Regions from separate parts of the Enterobacter sp. JBIWA008 genome, predicted to be linked through region 2. Evidence: predicted binding sites of a transcription regulator. Region 2 holds the regulator's gene; each other region holds the start of a gene.
The links. The regulator PurR, encoded in region 2, represses purine synthesis genes. The targets are predictions, from matches to a motif close to CANGCAAACGTTTGCNTG.
Positions count from the first base shown of each region.

Region 1 (5,851 bases), 760 kb from region 2:
GCGCCCCGATCGCCCCATCAGCCCTCAGGCGATGGCTATCCATCGCATTACCGAATCGATGGTGGCGGATAAGCCGTGGATCGAAGAGATCATTCCCCACTACTACGGTAGCCCGTGGTACGTCGCGCATAACGCCAGCTTTGACCGCCGGGTGTTACCTGAAATGCCGGGGGAATGGATTTGTACCATGAAGCTGGCACGTCGTCTCTGGCCGGGGATTAAATACAGCAATATGGCGCTGTATAAATCCCGCAAGCTCAGCGTTCGTACCCCTGAAGGGCTTCACCACCACCGCGCCCTGTATGACTGCTATATCACCGCAGCGTTACTGATTGATATTATGAATATCTCCGGCTGGACGCCGGATGATATGGCGACGATCACCGGACGCCCCGCGCTACTAACTACGTTTACCTTTGGTAAATATCGCGGGAAGCCGGTGTCCGAGGTGGCGGATAAAGATCCGGGCTATTTGCGCTGGCTGTATAACAACCTCGACAGAATGAGCCCGGAGCTGCGCCTGACGCTAAAGCACTATCTGGGCGAAGCTTAACGCTCCGCACGGCCTGGCAGCGTGTCCTGCGCCAGGCCTATCAGAAAGGCATATTCAAGGGCAACCCCTTCGTACGATTTAAACCGTCCCGATTTCCCCCCGTGTCCGGAATCCATGTCGGTACACAGCAGCAGCAGATTGTCATCGGTTTTCAGCTCCCGCAGTTTCGCCACCCATTTTGCCGGCTCCCAGTACTGCACCTGAGAATCATGCAAACCGGTGGTGACCAGCATATGGGGATAGGCTTTCGCCTCTACGTTATCGTACGGGCTGTACTCTTTCATATAGCGGTAGTACATCTCATCCTGCGGATTTCCCCACTCTTCAAATTCCCCGGTCGTCAGCGGAATGGATTCATCGAGCATGGTCGTGACCACATCGACAAACGGAACCTGCGCGACAATCCCCTTAAAGCGTTCGGGGCGCTGGTTGATCACCGCTCCCATCAGCATTCCCCCCGCGCTTCCGCCCATTCCAAAGCAAAGCTGCGGATCCCCGTAGCCCTGATCAATCAGCGCATCGCAGACGTCGAGGTAGTCATTGAAGGTGTTTTTCTTTTTCAGGAATTTCCCGTCTTCATACCAGTGCTGCCCCAGCTCACCGCCGCCGCGAATATGGGCGATGGCGAAAACAAAACCGCGATCGAGCAGGCTTAATCGGCTGCTGCTGAAATCGGCGTCCATGCTTGAGCCATACGAGCCGTAGCCGTACACCAGGATCGGGTTTTTGCCTTTCTGGAAATAGGCTTTGTGATAGACGAGCGAGACAGGGACCTCGACGCCATCCCGGGCGGTAACCCACAGGTGCTCGCTGCGGTAGTTTTCGGACTCAAACCCTTTTACCTCGGTCTGTTTAATCACCTGACGCTGCCCGGTATCCATATCCAGCTCAAACAGGGTGTCCGGCGTGGTCATGGAAGAGTAGCCGTAGCGCAACCGCGACGATTCGGGTTCAGGGTTGAAACCAATCCACGTCACATAGGCCGGGTCGTCGAACGCAATCCCCACAACTTCCCGGGTTTTACGGTTGATTTGCCGGATACTGGTCAACCCGCGCTGACGCTCTTCCACTACCAGCCAGTCGGTAAACAGGGTGAACCCTTCGAGCATCACCTGATCCCGCGCGGGGATAAGCACCTCCCACTTGCGCTCATCGCGCACTTTGGTTTTATAGAGACCGAAGTTTTTGCCCTCGCGATTGGAGCGCAAATAGAAGCTGTGCTGGAAGTGATCCAGGCTGTACTCGTGATCCTTGCGGCGAGGCAGGAAACAGAGCGGCTGGGCATCGGGCAGTTCAGCATCCAGCAGCAGAACTTCCGACGTCGTCGCGCTGGCAAGGAAGATAATCACATAGTGGCGTGAGGAAGTTTTATGCAGGCTGACATAAAACGTTTCGTCTTTCTCTTCATAAACCAGCTCGTCGTCAGCGGAGTCCGTTCCCACAGTATGTCGCCACACCTGGTAAGGCAGCAGCGTCGACGCGTGCTTTTTGACGTAGTAAACCGTCTCGGAATCGTTCGCCCAGACAAAATCCGGGGAGACGTTTTCCAGCATTTCCGGATACCAGTTACCGGTCTCCAGATTGCGAAACCGCAGGCCGTACTGGCGGCGGGAGAGGTAATCCTCCGCCAGCGCCATCACCGCGTTATCCGGCGAAATGGACATGCCGCCAAGCGTATAAAACTCGCTGTGGGCCGCGCGCTGGTTGGCATCCAGCAGAATATCCCACGCATCCCATTCGGCGCTCAGGACCGACTGACGCTGGTAGATGGGATACTCGTTGCCGGGCTCGTAAATATGCCGGTAGCGATAGCCGTTTTTGGTCCAGGGCGCGGAGATATCGCGCTGGGGAATACGCTGCACCATTTCATTCAGCAGCTGGTCCTGAAGCGTCTGCTGGCTGGACATGACCTTGCGGCCATAGTCGTTTTCCGCGTGCAGGTAGTCGAGTACGTCTGGCACGGAACGTGAATCGTCCCGCAGCCAGTAATAGTTGTCTATACGCGTATCGCCATGCATGGCGATCGCGTAAGGAGTACGTCGGGCTTTCGGTGGCATGTCATCATTCTTTTAAGTTCTACACCCTATAAGGTTGGCAAAACCCACGCATGATGCAAGCGAAACAACGTCGCGGCGGCGACGGCTATCCCTGTAGCGCCTGTTTTTGTTCCCGGATATCTCGCTCAATTCCCTCGCGCACGTCCTGAGGGATCTTTAACGCATCGCCGAGGGCGTTAAGGTAGCTCCGCTCCATAAAATGATCGATATCGATGGCGGCGCAGCTGAGGAAATAGAGCTCCAGCGCCTCTTCCTCATTTTTCACGCTTTGGGCAAGACGCTGCGGATCGAGCGGCTGTTCAATCGCCTGCGCCACCAGTGTTCTGCCCTTCTCTTCAACGCCTGCTTCACGCAGCTGCTGTTCGATCGCCATTCGTTCTTTATCGTCAATATGCCCGTCACTTTTCGCGGCAAAAACCAGCGCAAGGATTAGCCGTTCGGTACGCAGATCCAGCGGCGAGGTGTGCTCGCCATAATGCGGTTCATCGCTGTGCGCGGTCCTGACCCTGTCCTTGTATTTATTCCACAGGACGGTGCCCGCAATGGCGCCTCCGCCAGCCAGCAGCGCACCTGTGCCGTACTTTGCCAGGAGCTTGCGCGAGGATTTATTCGCGACCAGCAGGCCTGCCAGCCCGCCGAGCGCCCCGGGTACTAGCAGTTTACTGAGGCCCCGCTCGCCGGAAGACGATGTTTTCTGCCCTAACAGGGATTGCAGTTGATTTAACCAGCCAGACATGGTTTCCCTCACTTAACGGTGAACATGTTCCACAGCGTAAGCGAGAAGGCGTCAGGAAATGTCTGGGCGAGCTAAAGAAGCGCAAATTTCTGCCTCCCCGTATAGCCGTGCACAAGACAGACGCAAACGTTTTCGTTTATACTGCGCGCAACTTTTTTAGGGGGATTGTTATGATTCGTTTAGGAACTGCGCTGCGACCTGCGGCGACGCGAGTGATGCTGTTGGGATCGGGCGAGCTGGGGAAAGAGGTCGCCATTGAGTGCCAGCGTTTAGGCGTGGAAGTCATTGCCGTAGACCGTTACGCCGACGCACCCGCCATGCACGTCGCCCACCGTTCTTATGTGATTAACATGCTGGATGGCGATGCCCTTCGCGAGCTGATTACGCGCGAGAAACCCGATTTTGTCGTACCGGAAATTGAAGCCATTGCCACAGATACGCTGATCGCTCTGGAGCAGGAGGGCCAGCGCGTGGTGCCCTGCGCGAAAGCCGCAAAGCTGACCATGAACCGCGAAGGCATTCGTCGCCTGGCAGCGGAAGAGCTGGGATTGCCCACCTCAAGCTACCGTTTTGCTGGCGATAAGGCCTCATTCCTGAAGGCCGTCGAGGAGATTGGTTATCCGTGCATCGTTAAGCCGGTGATGAGTTCCTCCGGAAAAGGACAGAGCTTTATTCGCGACAGCAGCACCCTGGATAACGCCTGGGATTATGCCCAGCAGGGTGGCCGTGCCGGCGCCGGTCGCGCGATCGTCGAAGGCGTCGTGAAGTTTGATTTTGAAATCACCCTGCTGACCGTCAGCGCCGTTGACGGCGTCCATTTCTGCGACCCGATTGGCCACCGTCAGGAAGATGGCGATTACCGCGAGTCCTGGCAGCCGCAGCAGATGAGCGCCCTGGCGCTGGAACGTGCTCAGGCGATCGCCCGTAAAACCGTCCTGGCGCTGGGCGGCTATGGCCTGTTCGGCGTGGAGCTGTTTGTGTGCGGTGATGAGGTGATTTTCAGCGAAGTCTCCCCTCGCCCGCATGACACCGGCATGGTCACTCTGATTTCGCAGGATCTCTCCGAGTTCGCCCTGCACGTGCGCGCGTTCCTCGGCCTGCCCGTCGGCGGTGTGCGTCAGTATGGCCCGGCCGCCTCGGCGGTGATCCTGCCGCAGTTAACCAGCCAGAACGTCACGTTTGATAACGTCGACGGGGCGGTGGGTGCAGGATTGCAGGTACGTTTGTTCGGCAAGCCGGAGATCGACGGAACCCGTCGTCTTGGCGTGGCATTAGCCACCGGGGATAACGTTGACGACGCCGTGGCGAGAGCGAAAGCGGCCGCTGCAAACGTCAAGGTTGCAGGATAAAAAAACGGGCCTTACGGCCCGTTTTTTCATGCGGCGAATGGCTTATTGCTTCGCGCCTTCAACCGCTTCACGAGCCAGTCTGGTAATGCGATCCCAGTCGCCCGCTTCCAGGGCATCCGCCGGAACCAGCCATGAGCCACCGATGCACAGCACGCTTTTCAGCGCCAGGTAGTCACGGTAGTTGGCAGGAGAGATACCGCCCGTCGGGCAGAAGCGTACCTGAGAGAAGGGACCCGCAATCGCCTGCAGCGCCTTGGTGCCGCCGTTCGCTTCAGCCGGGAAGAATTTGAACTCTTTCAGACCGTAGTCCATGCCCAGCATCAGTTCAGAGACGGTGCTAATGCCCGGGATCAGCGGAATGGTGCCTTCGGTGGCGGCTTTCAGCAGCGGCTCGGTCAGGCCAGGGCTAATGGCGAACTGCGCGCCCGCTTCGGTCACTTCTGCCAGCTGCTGCGCGTTGAGAACGGTACCCGCACCGATGATGGCGTCCGGCACTTCTTTGGCGATAGCGCGAATAGCGTCCATCGCGCAGGCGGTGCGCAGGGTCACTTCCAGAACGCGAACGCCGCCCGCAACCAGCGCTTTCGCCATCGGTACTGCGTGCTCCAGCTTGTTTACCACGATAACCGGCACGACAGGGCCAGTGGTCAGGATTGCTTCTGCACTTGTTTTCCAGTTTTTCATCAGAGTTTTCTCTCGCCAGATCGTTAAAATCAAGTCGTCTTAAAACGTAATACAGGTTGCGCCCTGCTCCGCACCGGAGAGTTTCTCGCGCAGCGCGCTGAACATTTCGCGTCCGGTACCCACGCGCGATGCGCTCAGGTCAGGAATATGGGGCTGACGTGCCGCCAGCTCGGCGTCATCGACCAGCAGGGTTAACTCGCCCGTCTGGCCGTTCACGCGGATCATGTCACCGTCGCGCACTTTCGCCAGTAAACCGCCGTCGTAAGCTTCCGGCGTCACGTGGATGGCTGAAGGTACTTTACCTGAAGCGCCTGAGAGACGTCCATCGGTTACCAACGCAATTTTGAAACGGCGGTCCAATAATACACCAAGCGGTGGCATAAGTTTATGTAATTCTGGCATCCCGTTGGCTTTAGGCCCCTGATGACGCACCACCACCACGCAGTCTTTATCGAGCAGACCGGCGTCAAAG
Region 1 is NZ_CP074149.1:2,904,489-2,910,339, forward strand. It holds gene exoX (exodeoxyribonuclease X) at 1-553, shown strand, start outside; gene ptrB (oligopeptidase B) at 550-2,610, opposite strand; gene KGP24_RS14035 (tellurite resistance TerB family protein) at 2,696-3,346, opposite strand; gene purT (formate-dependent phosphoribosylglycinamide formyltransferase) at 3,517-4,695, shown strand; gene kdgA (bifunctional 4-hydroxy-2-oxoglutarate aldolase/2-dehydro-3-deoxy-phosphogluconate aldolase) at 4,738-5,379, opposite strand; gene edd (phosphogluconate dehydratase) at 5,419-5,851, opposite strand, start outside.
Region 1: the regulator PurR is predicted to act here: its motif matches at 3,466-3,483, upstream of purT (formate-dependent phosphoribosylglycinamide formyltransferase).

Region 2 (5,851 bases):
GCAGGCCGAGCGCGGCAATAATCGCCCCCATCACCGGCACAAAGCTGTATCCCAGTCCCCCCGAAATCACGGCCCCACCGGCCGCCGCGCCCAGCGCATTGCCCAGGTTAAACGCACCGATATTCACGGAAGATGAAAGTCCCGGCGCTTCATGCGCGACGCGCATTACGCGCATCTGTAGCGGCGGCACCACGGCAAAGGTGGCGGCTCCCCAGACGACCATCGCAATCGCGGCCCCGAACTCATTACGCGCCAGCCACGGAATTGCAACCATGATGACAATCAGCAGGGTTAAGAAGCCCTTCAGCGTCCCGCTCACGGAACGGTCGGCAAATTTCCCGCCGAGATAGTTGCCGATCGAGAAGCCCACGCCAATCAGCACCAGCATCGCGGTAACGAAGAGAGGCGTTGCGTGGGTGATATCGTGCAGCACCGGTGAAATATAGGTGTAGAGGGTAAACATCGCCCCTGCCCCCAGCACGGTCGTGAGCAGCGCAGAGAGCACCTGCGGGCGCATCAGCACCGCCAGCTCTTTACGCACTTCCGGACGTTCTCCGGAGCTGCCTTTCGGCAGGGAGAAGAACAGCGCCACCATTGCAATCACGCCCAGCCCGGCAGTCGCCAGGAAAGACATACGCCATCCGATCGATTCTCCCAGCCAGGTTGCCGCAGGCACCCCGCCGATATTAGCAATCGTCAGCCCCATGAACATGGTTGCCACGGCGCTCGCCTGCTTATGTTTTGGCACCACGCTTGCAGCAACAACCGACCCCAGCCCAAAGAACGCGCCGTGGTTAAGGCTGGTCAGAACGCGCGACAGCATTAATGTGGTGTAGTCCGGCGAAATGGCCGAAAGCACGTTGCCCAGGGTGAAAATCGCCATCAGGAAAATCAGCGCATTGCGGCGCGCGCGGTGCGAAAGCAGAAGGGTCATCAGCGGTGCCCCGATCATCACGCCGATGGCGTAGGCGCTGATTAACATCCCTGCCGCAGGGATCGAGACATCTACGCCCCGGGCAATAACGGGCAGTAACCCCATCGGGGAGAATTCAGTGGTGCCAATCCCAAAAGCGCCAATCGCCAGGGCCAGCAGGGGAAAATTGATTTTCATGCGTCAACTCCGGATGCCGTGTCATGTGGTGACACAGAACAAAGAAGCGGAAAGCATGACATCAATCACAAAAAATGAGAAGTTAACAAAATGGCAAAAGATTTTTGCCAGAGAAGTAACAATCCGGGGAGTCGGGAGGGAGAAGGCTCTCCCTCCGCGTAAATCAATGCAGCGCAGCCGTCAGACCGGCCGCGACAATCAGAGCCAGCACAACAACGGTGGTGAACAGCGAAAACTTAAGATCGGAACTCATCAATTTTTCTCCTTTTAATCCCCCCACGAAAAGTGAGCTTGCTCATTTTTGCACAGATTACGTCAAAAATCTTCCTGGATTTATACTGATAACCACTTTACCTCTTCCCCTTTTCATCAAGATAGGACAAAATTCCACGCTAAATTTATTAGCGTACCGGCCATTGACCCCCTCCTGACGTCCCGTGTCGTTTTCCCGGCGTGCCGCAATTCAACATTGCGAGATAAGGGTGAGAGAAGGCAAACGTTTACCTTCAAGTTTTTCAGGAGTTTAGGATATGGTCTGGAGTGACATTTAATGGCAACAATTAAAGACGTAGCAAAACGCGCAAACGTTTCCACTACAACCGTATCACATGTAATTAACAAAACCCGCTTTGTGGCGGAAGAGACGCGCAACGCCGTCTGGGCAGCGATTAAAGAGCTGCACTATTCGCCAAGTGCGGTTGCACGTAGCCTCAAGGTTAATCACACCAAGTCCATTGGATTGCTGGCAACCAGCAGTGAAGCGGCCTATTTTGCCGAGATTATTGAAGCAGTTGAAAAAAACTGCTTCCAGAAAGGCTATACCCTGATTCTGGGCAACGCGTGGAACAGCATTGAAAAACAGCGTGCCTACCTGTCGATGATGGCGCAAAAGCGCGTTGATGGCCTGCTGGTGATGTGTTCCGAGTACCCGGAATCCGTGCTGTCGATGCTTGAAGAGTATCGCCATATTCCGATGGTGGTGATGGACTGGGGCGAAGCGCGCGCAGACTTCACCGATTCCGTTATCGATAACGCCTTTGAAGGCGGCTATATGGCCGGACGTTATCTGATCGAACGCGGTCACCGCGAGATTGGCGTGATCCCCGGTCCGCTGGAGCGCAACACCGGCGCGGGCCGTCTGGCCGGTTTTATGAAAGCGATGGAAGAAGCGCTGATCAACGTGCCGGAAAACTGGATTGTGCAGGGCGACTTTGAGCCGGAGTCGGGCTACCGCGCGATGCAGCAGATCGTCTCCCAGCCACACCGTCCGACCGCCGTGTTCTGCGGAGGCGACATCATGGCCATGGGCGCGCTCTGCGCCGCCGACGAGCTGGGCCTGCGCGTACCGCAGGATATTTCCGTGATCGGGTATGACAACGTGCGTAACGCGCGTTTCTTCACGCCAGCGTTGACGACCATTCACCAGCCGAAAGATTCGCTGGGGGAAACGGCCTTCAATATGCTGTTGGACAGAATCGTCAACAAACGCGAAGAGTCGCAGTCCATTGAAGTTCACCCGCGCCTGATTGAACGCCGTTCCGTTGCGGATGGTCCGTTCCGCGACTACCGTCGTTAATCCCTTTACGGGGCCAGCTATGCTGGCTCCCGTAACCATTCCCGGTTCAGCGTTTCGCTGTCCCCCAGATAATCAAGCAGCCAGGCCATCGCGGGCGAGACATCATTTTGTTGCCAGGTCAGGCAGCAGGCCGCGTCCGGGAACGGATTCTCCAGCGTCAGCTCAACCCACTCTCCGGTATCGATGCGCGGACGCGCGAAATGAACGGGCACCATCGCGACGCAAAGTCCGGCGCTGAGGCACGTCGCCGACGATTCCCAGTCAGGGGCAACCACCCTCCGCTGGTTGTCCAGAAGCCAGGTGATACGCTTGGGCAATGAACGAGACGTATCCTCCAGCACCAGCGACGGCCAGTTGCGCAGCGTATCATCGCTCAGCGGCCCTTCCATCGCCGCCAGCGGATGATCGCTTGCCACCACGCATTTCCAGCTCAGCATCCCCATATCACGAAAGGCGTAACGTCCCCCGACCGGGATCGCCTGCGTAGCCCCAATCGCCATCTCTGCCCTGCCGTCCGCCAGCGCATCCCAGACGCCGTTAAACACCTCCTGCGAGACCCGCAGCTCGACGTCAGAGAAATGACGGTAGAAATCGACGATCATCTGCCGGGTGCGTTCCGGCTTAACGATATTATCCACCGCGATGGAAAGATGTCCCCGCCAGCCGTTAGCGATCTGCTGACACTGTTCGCGGGTGATCTGCATTTTTTTGATAACAGAACGCCCTTCCTTTAAAAACCACGCGCCTGCGGGCGTTAATTCCACATCACGATGCCGTCGTTCAAACAGCGGAACCGCCAGCCACTCCTCCAGCTGGCGCACCGTGTAGCTGATTGCCGAAGGGACGCGGTGCAGCTCCTGCGCCGCACCGCTGAAGCTGCCGTTACGCGCAACAGCATCGACCACTTCAAGAGAATAATCTGACCACATTTTCTGCCTGCAAAATTTTTGAATGCACCAGCCAAATATTAGCGTTTCACAAGCGGCTTTGCACTCCCTACACTCAGCGCCAATGTATACCTGCCTCCTCAGGAGAATAAAATAATGCAACCCAGGATCGGTTTTTTAGTCTGGCTCGGCGGCTTAAGCGTGCTGGGCTTTTTGGCCACCGATATGTACCTGCCGGCGTTTGCCGCCATGCAGGAAGATTTACAAACGCCTGCTGCCGCCATCAGCGCCAGCCTGAGTTTGTTCCTCGCCGGTTTTGCTTTCGCACAGCTGCTCTGGGGACCGCTCTCGGATCGCTTTGGTCGTAAACCGGTACTGTTGCTGGGTCTGGCCATTTTTGCCGTGGGCTGCCTGGGGATGCTATGGGTACGCGATGCCACCTGGCTGCTGGTGCTGCGGTTTATTCAGGCCGTGGGCGTCTGTGCCGCGGCCGTGACCTGGCAGGCGCTGGTCACCGACTATTACCCGGCTAACCGCACAAACCGTATTTTCGCCACCATTATGCCGCTGGTGGGTCTTTCACCTGCCCTTGCCCCACTGCTGGGCAGCTGGATCCTCGCGCATTTCGACTGGCAGGCCATCTTCGCCACGCTGTTTGCCATTACCCTGGTACTGATGCTGCCGGCGTTCGCCCTCAGGCCCGCGCATAAAAAAGAAGCGCACGCTGACGCGACGCCGATTACCTTCACTTCCCTGCTCAGCACCAAAGCGTATCGCGGTAATGTCCTGATCTATGCCGCCTGCTCGGCAAGCTTCTTCGCGTGGCTCACCGGTTCGCCGTTCATTCTGCACGATATGGGCTACAGCCCTGCAGCCATCGGCCTGAGCTATGTTCCGCAGACTATCGCGTTTCTGGTGGGCGGGTACGGCTGTCGCGCGGCGCTGCAAAAATGGGAAGGTCAGCAGATGCTGCCGTGGCTGCTGGTGCTGTATGCGCTGAGCGTCATCGGGACCTGGGCCGTTGGCTTTATTCCGGGTGCCGGTCTGGCTGAAATTTTGATCCCATTCTGCGTGATGGCCGTCGCGAACGGGGCGATTTACCCGATTGTCGTAGCCCAGGCGCTGCGTCCGTTCCCGCAGGCGACAGGCCGCGCCGCCGCGCTGCAGAACACCCTGCAGCTGGGGCTGTGTTTCCTGGCAAGTCTGGTGGTCTCCGCGCTCATTGCCACGCCGCTCCTGACCACCACCAGCGTGATGCTGGTAACCGTTGCGCTGGCGGTGATGGGCTATCGCATGCAGGCAGCCGCGCAGCGTGAGCAGGACAACCGCACTCAGGTTGAAACATCACATGCCTGATCGCGCCGGAAATCATGTTAATTTTCAGTGATTAGGTTGCTAAGAATTTTCTATTGAATCACCAAATTTTGAGGCCTATACTAAATTTGGTTCGATTAAATACGATAAATATTAAGTGTTAACGGGAGCCGGAGCGCTCCCGTTTTACCATGGAAGGCATTTCGGCAAGGGTTATCTCCCTTCCTCTGTTCTACGTCGGATACTAGCCTCGCGGTATTTACCGTGAGATTTCTCACAAACCAAAAAAAGCGTCTACGCTGTTTTAAGGTTCTGATCACAGTAGGGTGATGGAGAAGCTATGAGTTCATCGTGTATAGAAGAAGTCAGCGTTCCGGACGACAACTGGTCCCGGATCGTCAGTGAACTGTTAGGTCGAGCAGGCATCACTATTAATGGATCATCGCCATCCGATCCTCAGGTTAAACATCCCGACTTTTTTAAACGCGTGTTGCGGGAGGGTTCGTTAGGCCTGGGAGAAAGTTATATGGACGGCTGGTGGGAGTGTGAACGTCTGGATACCTTTTTCGCCAGCGTGCTGCGTGCCGGTCTTGAAAATCAACTCCCTCGCAATCTGAAAGACACCCTGCGCGTCGCCTCTGCCCGACTGTTCAATCTGCAAAGTAAAAAACGCGCGTGGATTGTTGGCAAAGAACACTACGATCTTGGCAATGACCTGTTCAGCCGTATGCTGGACCCTTTCATGCAGTACTCCTGCGCCTACTGGAAAGAGGCGTCGACCCTTGAAGATGCCCAGCAGGCCAAGCTGCGTCTGATTAGCGAGAAGCTGCAGCTGCAGCCCGGTATGCGCGTGCTGGATATTGGCTGCGGCTGGGGTGGGCTGGCGTATTTTATGGCGAAGCACTATGGCGTCAGCGTTGTCGGCGTGACGATTTCAGCGGAACAGCAAAAAATGGCGCGAGA
Region 2 is NZ_CP074149.1:2,148,732-2,154,582, reverse strand. It holds gene KGP24_RS10525 (MFS transporter) at 1-1,111, opposite strand, end outside; gene KGP24_RS10520 (YnhF family membrane protein) at 1,275-1,364, opposite strand; gene purR (HTH-type transcriptional repressor PurR) at 1,662-2,687, shown strand; gene punR (DNA-binding transcriptional activator PunR) at 2,705-3,616, opposite strand; gene punC (purine nucleoside transporter PunC) at 3,731-4,930, shown strand; gene cfa (cyclopropane fatty acyl phospholipid synthase) at 5,229-5,851, shown strand, end outside.

Region 3 (5,851 bases), 2.0 Mb from region 2:
TGAACTGCCGCCGGGCCGTACGCCGGTCACAACGGTTGCCATTCCTGACACACGCCGCAGCGATATCATCGACCGGGTGCGCAACGCCTGCACCCACGAAGGACGTCAGGCCTACTGGGTCTGTACGCTGATAGAAGAGTCAGAACTGCTGGAAGCGCAGGCTGCCGAAGCAACGTGGGAAGAGCTTAAGCTGGCGCTGCCGGAGCTGAACGTTGGTCTGGTTCACGGACGCATGAAGCCCGCTGAAAAACAGGCGGTGATGCAGTCGTTTAAGCAGGGTGAGCTGCATTTGCTGGTCGCGACGACGGTCATTGAAGTAGGCGTGGACGTTCCGAACTCCAGCCTGATGATCATCGAAAACCCGGAGCGCCTGGGCCTTGCCCAGCTCCACCAGCTGCGCGGACGCGTTGGACGTGGCGCGGTAGCGTCCCACTGCGTCCTGCTCTACAAAGCTCCGCTCTCGAAAACCGCCCAGATGCGGTTGCAGGTGCTGCGCGACAGCAACGACGGGTTTGTGATTGCGCAAAAAGACCTGGAGATCCGCGGCCCCGGTGAACTGCTCGGCACGCGTCAGACGGGGAACGCCGAATTTAAAGTGGCGGATTTGCTGCGCGATCAGGCCATGATCCCCGAAGTTCAGCGCCTCGCTCGCCACATTCATGAACGCTACCCCGAACAGGCGGCAGCGTTAATTGAGCGCTGGATGCCGGAAACCGAGCGGTATTCCAATGCCTGATCTCAGGCAAATATCGGCAGCATCAGATACAGCTTGATCACCAGCGCGTTGACGATATCAATGAAGAAGGCGCCAACCATCGGGACCACCAGAAACGCCATGTGCGATGGCCCGAACCGTTCGGTGATCGCCTGCATATTGGCGATAGCCGTTGGAGTAGCCCCCAGACCAAACCCGCAGTGACCCGCCGCCAGTACCGCCGCATCGTAGTTTCTGCCCATCATGCGCCAGGTAACGAACATGGCGTACAACGCCATAAACAGGGTCTGCACCGCCAGAATCGCCACCATCGGCAGCGCCAGCGAGGCCAGCTCCCATAGCTTGAGGCTCATCAGCGCCATCGCCAGGAACAGCGACAGGCAGACGTTGCCGAGCACCGATACCGCCCGTTCAAACACGCGGTAGAAGCCCATCAGCGCCAGACCGTTGCTCAGGATCACCCCAATAAATAGCACGCAGACAAACGTCGGCAGTTCAAACGCGGAGCCCGCCAGCCATTGCGCAACCACTTTGCCCACGGTCAGACAGATGGCGATCATCGCGATGGTTTCAATCAGCACCAGCGAGGTAATGCTGCGTCCGACGTCTGGCTTTTCGAAGGCGGTCGGCACCATTTCATCGTCCGGCCTGCCGTTCGGCGTAGCGGAGTGCTTCACCAGATAACGCGCTACCGGGCCGCCAATCAGGCCCCCCAGCACCAGGCCAAAGGTAGCACAGGCCATCGCCACTTCTGTCGCGTTTTCAAACCCGTAGCGTTCGATGAATAGCTTGCTCCACGCGGCCCCGGTTCCGTGACCACCCGAAAGGGTTATCGACCCCGCCAGCAGACCCATCAGCGGATCGAGCCCCAGCAGCGTTGCCATGCCGATGCCAATGGCGTTTTGCATCAGCAGCAGCCCCACCACCACAACCAGGAATACGCCGAGCACCTTACCGCCCGAGCGCAGGCTCGCCAGATTGGCGTTCAGGCCGATAGTGGCAAAGAAGGCCAGCATCAGCGGGTCTTTCAGGGACATATCAAAATCAATTTCCCAGCCCATGCTTTTTTTCAGTATCAGCAGGGCGAGCGCCACCAGCAGGCCACCGGCGACGGGTTCAGGGATGGTGTACTTTTTCAGAAAGGAAACGCTGTGTACCAGCTTGCGACCAAGCAGAAGAACCAGCGTTGCGGCAACAAGGGTCGACAACGTATCGAGATGAATCATAAAAGGCTCCTGTTATGCGCGTGTTCCATACGCACGCGGCGTTATCCTGGGCCGGTTTGCGCTCGTCATGAGCTCCCGGCGCAAAAAGTGTAATTTTTTTTCCCGATGCGTTGTAGAAAACCTGTTCACAGCGGCATATTTTCTTCCCTTTTTTTGCTGGCAATCGTTTGCTTTTACCAGATGGTCAGATAAAATGCCCGCTTTTCCACCGTGGGATTGCCGCCGATGTCCGTTAACACCATAGAGTCGCCTGATGCGCAACCGATTGCGCAGAAGCAAAATAGCGAACTGATTTACCGCCTTGAAGACCGCCCGCCGCTGCCGCAAACGCTTTTCGCCGCCTGCCAGCATCTTCTGGCTATGTTTGTTGCGGTGATCACCCCGGCGCTGCTGATTTGCCAGGCGCTCGGCTTACCGGCGCAGGACACGCAGCACATCATCAGCATGTCTCTTTTCGCCTCCGGCGTGGCCTCGATTATTCAAATAAAAGCGTGGGGTCCGGTGGGGTCGGGTTTGTTGTCGATTCAGGGCACCAGCTTTAACTTCGTGGCACCGCTGATCATGGGCGGTACGGCGCTGAAAACCGGCGGTGCGGATGTTCCGACCATGATGGCGGCGCTGTTCGGCACCCTGATGCTGGCCAGCTGCACGGAGATGGTCATCTCCCGCGTTCTGCATCTGGCTCGCCGCGTCATCACCCCGCTGGTTTCCGGCGTCGTCGTGATGATTATCGGCCTGTCGCTGATCCAGGTGGGCCTGACCTCCATCGGCGGCGGCTATGCCGCAATGAGCGACCACACCTTCGGCGCGCCGAAAAACCTGCTGCTGGCGGGTGTCGTGCTGGCGATCATTATTCTGCTTAACCGTCAGCGTAACCCTTACCTGCGCGTCGCCTCACTGGTGATCGCCATGGCGGCGGGCTATCTGCTGGCGTGGGCGCTGGGCATGCTGCCGGAGAACACCGCGCCGAACAACAGCTCGCCGATCGTCGTCCCCACGCCGCTATACTACGGTCTGGGCATTGACTGGGGTCTGCTCCTGCCGCTGATGCTGGTCTTTATGATCACCTCTCTGGAGACCATCGGTGATATCACCGCCACCTCCGACGTCTCCGAGCAGCCGGTGTCCGGCCCGCTGTACATGAAGCGCCTGAAAGGCGGCGTGCTGGCTAACGGCCTGAACTCGTTTGTCTCTGCGGTATTTAACACCTTCCCGAACTCCTGCTTCGGTCAGAACAACGGCGTGATCCAGCTGACCGGCGTGGCCAGCCGCTACGTGGGTTTTGTGGTGGCGCTGATGCTGATCGTCCTCGGCCTGTTCCCGGCGGTAAGCGGCTTTGTGCAGCACATCCCTGAGCCGGTGCTGGGCGGCGCAACGCTGGTCATGTTCGGGACTATCGCGGCCTCCGGCGTGCGTATCGTCTCCCGCGAGCCGCTGAATCGCCGCGCGATCATGATTATCGCGCTGTCGCTGGCCGTTGGCCTGGGCGTTTCCCAGCAGCCGCTGATCCTGCAGTTTGCGCCTGACTGGGTGAAAAACCTGCTCTCTTCCGGCATTGCCGCGGGCGGTATCACCGCTATCGTTCTGAACCTCGTTTTCCCGCCTGAGAAAAATTGATTTCTCTCACGGCAGGCAGTCAATGCCTGCCGTGACATCTAATTACACCATTCCCGCCTTGAGGATTGCGCATAAATCGTGCATAACTCCCTTATGTGCGTTTTGCGGGATGGAAGACCATGAAATTTATTGGAAAGCTCCTCATCTATCTTCTGGTAGCCCTGCTCATTGTGCTGCTGGCGTTCTACATTTTGATCCAGACCCGCTGGGGTGCGTCTCAGGTCAGCAACTGGGTGACGGTGAATACCGACTACGAACTCAGCTTCGACAAGATGAATCACCGCTTTTCGTCGCCTTCCCACATCATTCTGGAAAACGTCACATTCGGTCGGGACGGTAAACCCGCCACGCTGGTAGCCAAAAAAGTCGATATTGGCCTGAGCAGCCGCCAGATAACCGATCCGCTGCATATGGACACCATTACCCTGTTCGACGGCACGCTGAATCTATCGCCTCAGACGGCGCCGCTGCCTTTCCAGGCGGATCGTCTGCAGCTTAACAACATGGCGTTTAACAGCCCGAATACCGAATGGAACCTCAGCGCGCAGAAGGTCACGGGCGGCGTCAGCCCGTGGCTTCCGGAAGCCGGCAACGTGCTGGGGAATAACGCGCAGATCCAGATGAGCGCGGGTTCGCTGACCCTGAACGGCGTACCGGCCACCAACGTGCTGATCGAGGGCCAGCTTAACGGCAAGGAGGTGGTGCTGAAAACGATTGGTGCCGATATGGCCCGCGGCTCGCTCACCGGCTCCGCCCTGCGCAACGCCGACGGGAGCTGGATTATCGATACGATGCGCCTGAACGAGATCCGCCTGCAGAGCGATAAAACGCTGACCGCGTTCTTCGCGCCGCTGGCCACCATCCCCTCTCTGCAGATTGGTCGTCTGGACGTGACCGACGCCCGGCTTCAGGGCCCGGACTGGGCGGTGACCGACCTCGATTTAAGCCTGCGCAACCTGACTCTCAGCAAAGGCGACTGGCAGAGCCAGGAAGGCCGTCTGTCCATGAACGCCAGCGAGTTTATCTACGGCTCGCTGCATCTTTTCGACCCAATCCTGAATGCGGAGTTTTCCCCGCAGGGCATGGCGCTGCGTCAGTTCACCTCCCGCTGGGAGGGCGGCATGGTGCGCACCTCCGGTAACTGGCTGCGCGACGGCAAAGCGCTGGTGCTGGACGATGTTGCCATCGCCGGGCTGGAGTACACCCTGCCGCAGAACTGGAAAACGCTGTGGATGGAGCCTCTGCCGGAATGGCTGAACAACGTGACGCTAAAAAAATTCGGCCTGAGCCGCAACCTGGTGATCGATATCGATCCGGCTTTCCCGTGGCAAATCACCTCTCTTGATGGCTATGGGGCTAACCTGCAGCTAGCGCAAGACCATAAGTGGGGCGTGTGGGGCGGTAGCGCCACGCTGAACGGCGCGGCGGCGACCTTTAACCGCGTGGACGTGCGCCGTCCGTCGCTGGCGCTGAATGCCAACGCCGCCACGGTGAACATTACCGACCTGAGCGCCTTTACCGAGAAAGGTATTCTGGAAGCCACGGCGACGGTTTCACAGCTGCCGCAGCGGCAGACCACGGTGAGCCTGAACGGGCGCGGCGTTCCGCTCAACGTGCTGCAGCAGTGGGGCTGGCCTGCGCTGCCGATTACGGGTGACGGGAATATTCAGCTCACCGCCAGCGGCAGCGTGCAGGCCAGCGCACCGCTGAAGCCAACGGTGAACGGCAAGCTGAACGCGGTGAATATGGATAAACAGCAGGTGCAGCAGACGATGACGGGCGGTGTGGTTTCAACACCGCCTTCACCCCAGCCCTCTCCCTGAAAGGGAGAGGGAGCAAACCATTCCCTCTCCCCTTTGGGGAGAGGGTGAGGGGAATTAAAGGTGAACCACCACCTCATTCTCCTCCGCTTTCACCACCACACCCCACTCGCTGCCCGCGTGCGATCCGCCCTTCACGACGCTCACCTTCTGCACGTTGCGCAAGCACACCGACCAGTTTTGCGCGTCTCCCGCGCCGGTAAAGGTCACGAGGTCGCCCCGACGTGACGCCTTCAGCGTAAACGCCACTGAACCGTCCGCCGCAGGGACTTCGCTCAACGCCGTTGCACCGTCGTCCAGGTTAAACAGCTGGAAGGCCGTCCCCGCGTTCCACGCGTAGTCCGGCTTCTGTTTATTATTACCCAGCGCCAGCAGCGTGTTGTCGCGCACGTAGACCGGCAGGCTCATGAAATCGTGCTGCTGCTTATGCCAGCGGCTGCCCTGAATTTCGTCGTTGTGCCACAGGTGCGTCC
Region 3 is NZ_CP074149.1:142,698-148,548, reverse strand. It holds gene recG (ATP-dependent DNA helicase RecG) at 1-736, shown strand, start outside; gene gltS (sodium/glutamate symporter) at 739-1,941, opposite strand; gene xanP (xanthine/proton symporter XanP) at 2,167-3,558, shown strand; gene KGP24_RS00710 (AsmA family protein) at 3,678-5,381, shown strand; gene yicI (alpha-xylosidase) at 5,436-5,851, opposite strand, start outside.
Region 3: the regulator PurR is predicted to act here: its motif matches at 2,098-2,115, upstream of gltS (sodium/glutamate symporter).

Region 4 (5,851 bases), 1.5 Mb from region 2:
TAATATTGGCTGGCTCATCGTTAAAACAAGCGACTGTTTCTTCGAGCACACCTTCACACAGGCCACGCCAGCCCGCATGTGCTGCTGCCACCTCGGTACCTGCACGGTTACAGAACAGAACCGGCAGACAATCGGCGGTCATCACGGCACAAACGGTTCCCGGAGTATTACTGTAAGAGGCATCAGCACGTTTAGAAGCATAGGGTTCCCCCGTCAGCTTCAGCACCGCGTTACCATGAACCTGTTCCAGCCAGATCGGTTTCGACGGCAAGTTGCCCGCAGCAAACAAACGCCTACGGTTCTCTTCAACGTGTTCCAGGTTGTCGCCACAGTGCGCACCAAGGTTCAAAGACTCCCACGCGCCCAGGCTAACACCGCCAATACGGGTTGAACTACAGGCGGCCACCCCGTCCGGCAATGGCCACTCCGGGACAATCAGTTTGGTCATAACCAGTCCACTTGATCCTTATGTTCTTCGAAATCAGCACGCATGGCGTCGATAAGATCCACCATATCCTGCGGGATAGGCGCATGCCACTCCATCTGAATGCCGGTGATAGGATGGTAAAGACGCAGCATGGTCGCGTGCAGCGCCTGACGATCGAATTTACGCAATACGCTAATGAACTCATCCGATGCGCCTTTAGGCGGGCGCGGACGACCACCGTAGACCTGATCCCCCACCAGCGGATGGGTAATGTGGGCCATATGCACGCGGATCTGGTGGGTACGCCCGGTTTCCAGACGCAGACGCAGACGCGTATGAATACGGAAGTGTTCCATAATGCGATAGTGCGTCACCGCCGGTTTACCCATCGGATGCACCGACATATGGGTACGTTTGGTTGGATGACGGCTGATTGGCTCTTCCACCGTTCCGCCAGAGGTCATATGCCCAATGGCTACCGCTTCATACTCGCGGGTGATTTCGCGCAGCTGCAGCGATTCCACCAGACGGGTCTGAGCAGGAACGGTCTTCGCCACCACCATCAAACCGGTGGTGTCTTTATCCAGACGGTGCACGATGCCAGCGCGCGGGACATCCGCGATCGGCGGATAATAATGGAGAAGTGCGTTAAGTACCGTACCGTCAGGGTTCCCCGCGCCCGGATGAACAACCAGATCGCGCGGCTTGTTGATCACCAGAATGTCATCATCTTCATAGACGATGTCCAGTGGAATATCCTGCGGCTCGAAGCGGATTTCCTCTTCGATTTCAGCATTGATGGCGACAGCTTCCCCACCTAACACTTTCTCTTTTGGTTTGTCCCAGATCTTGCCGTTTACCAGCACGCGCTGGTCCAGGATCCATTCTTTTATGCGTGAACGCGAATAATCAGGGAACAATTCGGCCAAAGCCTGATCTAAGCGTTGACCGAGCTGATTTTCGGAGACTGTTGCGGTGAGTTCTACTCGTTGTGCCATAAACTGCTTCTTCGTTTAACGTTGGGTTTTACGGCTTTGCCGTTTAATATAGTGTGCTATTGTAGCTGGTCTTAATCGGGAGCAGGAACAGAGTTTCTCCCGGACAAACATTTGAGGAAAGTCAAAACGTCATGACGCGCATGAAATATCTGGTGGCAGCGGCCACGTTGAGCCTGGCTTTGGTGGGCTGCTCCGGTTCAAATGAACAGGTCCCTGACAATCCGCCGAATGAAATCTATGCGACTGCACAACAAAAGTTGCAGGACGGTAACTGGAAACAGGCGATAACGCAACTGGAAGCGTTGGATAATCGCTATCCATTTGGTCCGTATTCGCAGCAGGTACAGTTAGATCTCATCTACGCCTACTATAAAAATGCCGATCTGCCACTGGCTCAGGCAACAATCGATCGTTTCATGCGTCTGAACCCGACTCATCCTAACATCGACTATGTGATGTACATGCGCGGCCTCACCAACATGGCACTGGACGACAGTGCGCTGCAGGGATTCTTCGGCGTGGATCGTTCCGACCGTGACCCGCAGCATGCGCGTGATGCCTTCAATGACTTCTCCAAGCTGGTGCGCGGCTATCCGAACAGTCAGTACGTGACTGACGCCACCAAACGTCTGGTGTTCCTGAAAGATCGTCTGGCGAAATATGAATACTCCGTAGCGGAATACTATACCCGTCGTGGCGCATGGGTTGCCGTGGTTAACCGCGTAGAAGGTATGCTGCGTGATTATCCGGATACTCAGGCAACGCGCGACGGCCTGAAGCTGATGGAAAATGCTTACCGTCAGATGCAGATGACCGCTCAGGCTGAAAAAGTGGCGAAAATTATCGCCGCGAACAGCAGCAACACCTGATATTGCCTCAATGCAAAACGGCAGCCCGAAGGCTGCCGTTTTTTTATTCATTTTAGGCGGTCGCTGAAGCGCTTAAGCCCCAACACATCCAGTCAACTATGGCCCCAATTTTTGCCTTCGACAAGGTAAATCTCACCTCTTCCTGCCCTGCCTCACAAAAAAGATTCCCTGACAAAAACCGACAAAATAACGTGATCTAAATCACACATTTTGACATTAGGTCGGGTATGCTGGAATCACCAAGACGGAAAGACAAGAGGTAAAATTTATGACAATGAACATTACCAGTAAACAAATGGAAATTACTCCGGCAATCCGCCAGCACGTCGCAGACCGTCTCGCCAAACTGGATAAATGGCAAACTCATTTGATTAATCCACATATCATCCTGTCCAAAGAGCCGCAGGGTTTCATCGCTGACGCAACTATCAATACTCCAAACGGCCATCTGGTCGCCAGCGCAAAACACGAGGATATGTACACCGCTATTAACGATTTGATCAACAAGCTGGAACGGCAGCTCAATAAAGTGCAACACAAAGGTGAAGCCCGTCGCGCCGCAACATCGGTGAAAGACGCCAGCTTCGCGGAAGAAGTTGAAGAAGAGTAATCCTTTAAATTGAGTGTACCGCCAACGCGCCTTCGGGCGCGTTTTTTGTTTTTTATTGACAGGGTGAAAACAGTACGAGTACTTTAACGGTATCAATCACAGGATGACTTTATGAAACTTACGCCGTTCTTCTTCGCATTCTTTTTTACCTTCCCCTGAACGGGAGGCGTTTCGTCGTGTGATAAAGAATGCGAAGACGAACAACAAGGCCTCCCACACCGGGGGGCCTTTTTATTGATAACGATAAAATAAGACAGGCAACACTATGACACCGGAAAACCCGTTACTGGATCTGCGAGTAAAAATCAGCGCGCTGGATGAGAAACTGCTGGCGCTGCTGGCCGAACGCCGCGCCCTGGCCGTTGAAGTGGGCAAAGCCAAGCTGGACTCCCATCGCCCGGTACGTGATATCGACCGCGAGCGCGATCTGCTGGAACGTCTCATTCAGCTCGGCAAAGCGCATCACCTCGATGCCCACTACATTACCCGGTTGTTCCAGCTCATCATCGAAGACTCCGTTCTCACCCAGCAAGCGCTGCTCCAGCAGCATCTGAACAAAACCAATCCGCACTCTGCACGCGTCTCCTTCCTCGGACCAAAAGGCTCCTACTCCCATCTGGCAGCACGTCAGTACGCAGCCCGCCATTTTGAAGAGTTTATTGAGAGCGGCTGTGCGAAGTTTGCTGATATTTTCAATCAGGTAGAAACCGGCCAGGCGGATTACGCCGTGGTGCCGATTGAAAACACCAGCTCCGGTGCCATTAACGACGTCTACGATTTGCTGCAGCACACCAGCCTGTCGCTGGTAGGTGAGCTGACGATCCCTATCGATCACTGCGTGCTGGTCTCCAGCTCAACCGACCTGAGCACGATCGAAACGGTCTACAGTCATCCACAGCCGTTCCAGCAGTGCAGCCAGTTCCTGAACCGCTATCCGAACTGGAAAATTGAGTACACCGAAAGCACCTCGGCGGCGATGGAAAAAGTGGCGCAGGCTAACTCCCCAACCGTCGCTGCGCTCGGCAGCGAAGCGGGCGGCGCGCTGTATGGTTTACAGGTGCTGGAACGCAACCTGGCGAACCAGACGCAAAACATCACTCGCTTCGTGGTGCTGGCGCGTAAAGCTATTGATGTCTCGGATCAGGTTCCGGCTAAAACGACCCTGCTGATGGCCACCGGCCAACAGGCCGGTGCGCTGGTTGAAGCCCTGCTGGTGCTGCGTAACCACAACCTGATCATGACCAGGCTGGAATCACGCCCAATCCACGGTAACCCGTGGGAAGAGATGTTTTACCTGGATATCCAGGCCAACCTGGAGTCTGCTTCCATGCAGAAGGCCCTGCGCGAACTGGGCGAGATCACGCGTTCCATGAAAGTGCTAGGCTGCTATCCTAGCGAAAACGTCGTCCCGGTCGATCCGACCTAACGTTCGATAAAGCGGCTTTTCTTCATCCCTGCCACGCTCACCGGCAGGGTGAAGATGGCGCCGGAGAGCGGATACTTTGCCACCTCCTCTGCGTCCATATTTTCCCGCGTGGTGGTAATAAACAGCGTTTTCATATCATCGCCGCCAAAGCAAACCATCGTCGGGCAACGCACCGGCATGCGATATTCTTCCAGCTGCTCCCCTTGCGGAGAAAAACGCGCAATACGCCAGCCGTCAAATAGCGCGCTCCAGTAGCAGCCTTCCACATCCATTGCCGCGCCGTCCGGTATCCCTTCGCCCTCTTTAAACTGACGAAACACCTCACGCCTGCCGGGTTCGCCCTGCTCATCAAGCGGCGTACGGTAAATAACGCCGTTTGGCGTGTCGGAGGTAAACATCCATTGATTATCCGGGCTAAACGCTAAGCCGTTGTGGCCGTGAATATCGCACTGGATCACTCTCGGCGTCAGGTCGTTGTCGATGCGCATCAGCAGGGCGCCGTTGTAATCTCCCGGCCCCCAGAACGTGCCCGCATAGAACCGGCCCTGATGATCGGTACCCCCATCGTTAAAACGTGCCAGCTGCGGGTTAGAGGGGTTGTCGCACACCTTGCGCTGCAGAAGGCCATGCTTATCGGCAAGCCAGATGCCATTACGCATGGCGACGATAAACCCGCCGCGCTCGCGCAGCGCGAAACAGCCCACCTCCTCGTGGAAAGAAAGCACGGTGTGTTCCGCCGTCGGCAGATGGTAGCGGTGGATCTCTCCTTCCAGAATATCGGCCCAGTAGAGCGCGTGCTCTTCTGCGCTCCACGTCGGGCATTCAGGCAGATGCCCGGTGTAATTCAACAGCTGCTGCGGTTCGGCCATGACAGTTCCCCAAAATAAAAAAAGCCAGCATTGCTGGCTTTCAGTATATACATCATCAGATTACTGGCGACTGTCATTTGCCTGACGCAACAGCGTCCGGCTCTCACTCTGGAAACGCTGCGCGTAATCGCCAAACCAGTGCTCGACCTTGCGGAAGCTGTCGATAAATGCCTGCTTGTCTCCGTGCTCCAGTAGCGTAATGGCTTCACCAAAGCGCTGATAGTAGCGCTTGATGAGCGCCAGGTTGTTCTCTGAGGACATAATAATGTCCGCGTAAAGCTGCGGATCCTGAGCAAACAGGCGCCCGACCATCGCCAGCTCCAGACGATAGATAGGTGAAGAGAGCGCCAGCAGCTGTTCTAGCTGCACGTTCTCTTCCGCCAGATGCAGACCGTAGGCAAACGTCGCAAAGTGGCGCAGCGCCTGAATAAACGCCATGTTCTGATCGTGCTCGACCGCGCTGATGCGGTGCAGTCGCGCGCCCCATACCTGAATTTGTTCCAGGAACCACTGATAGGCTTCCGGCTGGCGGCCGTCGCAGTAAACCACCACCTGCTTTGCCAGGCTGCCGCTGTCCGGGCCAAACATCGGGTGCAGACCCAGCACCGGACCCGTATGCGCAGCCAGCATGGCCTGCAGCGGACCATTTTTG
Region 4 is NZ_CP074149.1:3,608,944-3,614,794, forward strand. It holds gene yfiH (purine nucleoside phosphorylase YfiH) at 1-448, opposite strand, end outside; gene rluD (23S rRNA pseudouridine(1911/1915/1917) synthase RluD) at 445-1,425, opposite strand; gene bamD (outer membrane protein assembly factor BamD) at 1,557-2,294, shown strand; gene raiA (ribosome-associated translation inhibitor RaiA) at 2,563-2,904, shown strand; Phe leader region at 3,015-3,140, shown strand; gene pheL (pheA operon leader peptide PheL) at 3,016-3,063, shown strand; gene pheA (bifunctional chorismate mutase/prephenate dehydratase) at 3,170-4,330, shown strand; gene KGP24_RS17280 (SMP-30/gluconolactonase/LRE family protein) at 4,327-5,199, opposite strand; gene tyrA (bifunctional chorismate mutase/prephenate dehydrogenase) at 5,260-5,851, opposite strand, start outside.
Region 4: the regulator PurR is predicted to act here: its motif matches at 2,448-2,465, upstream of raiA (ribosome-associated translation inhibitor RaiA).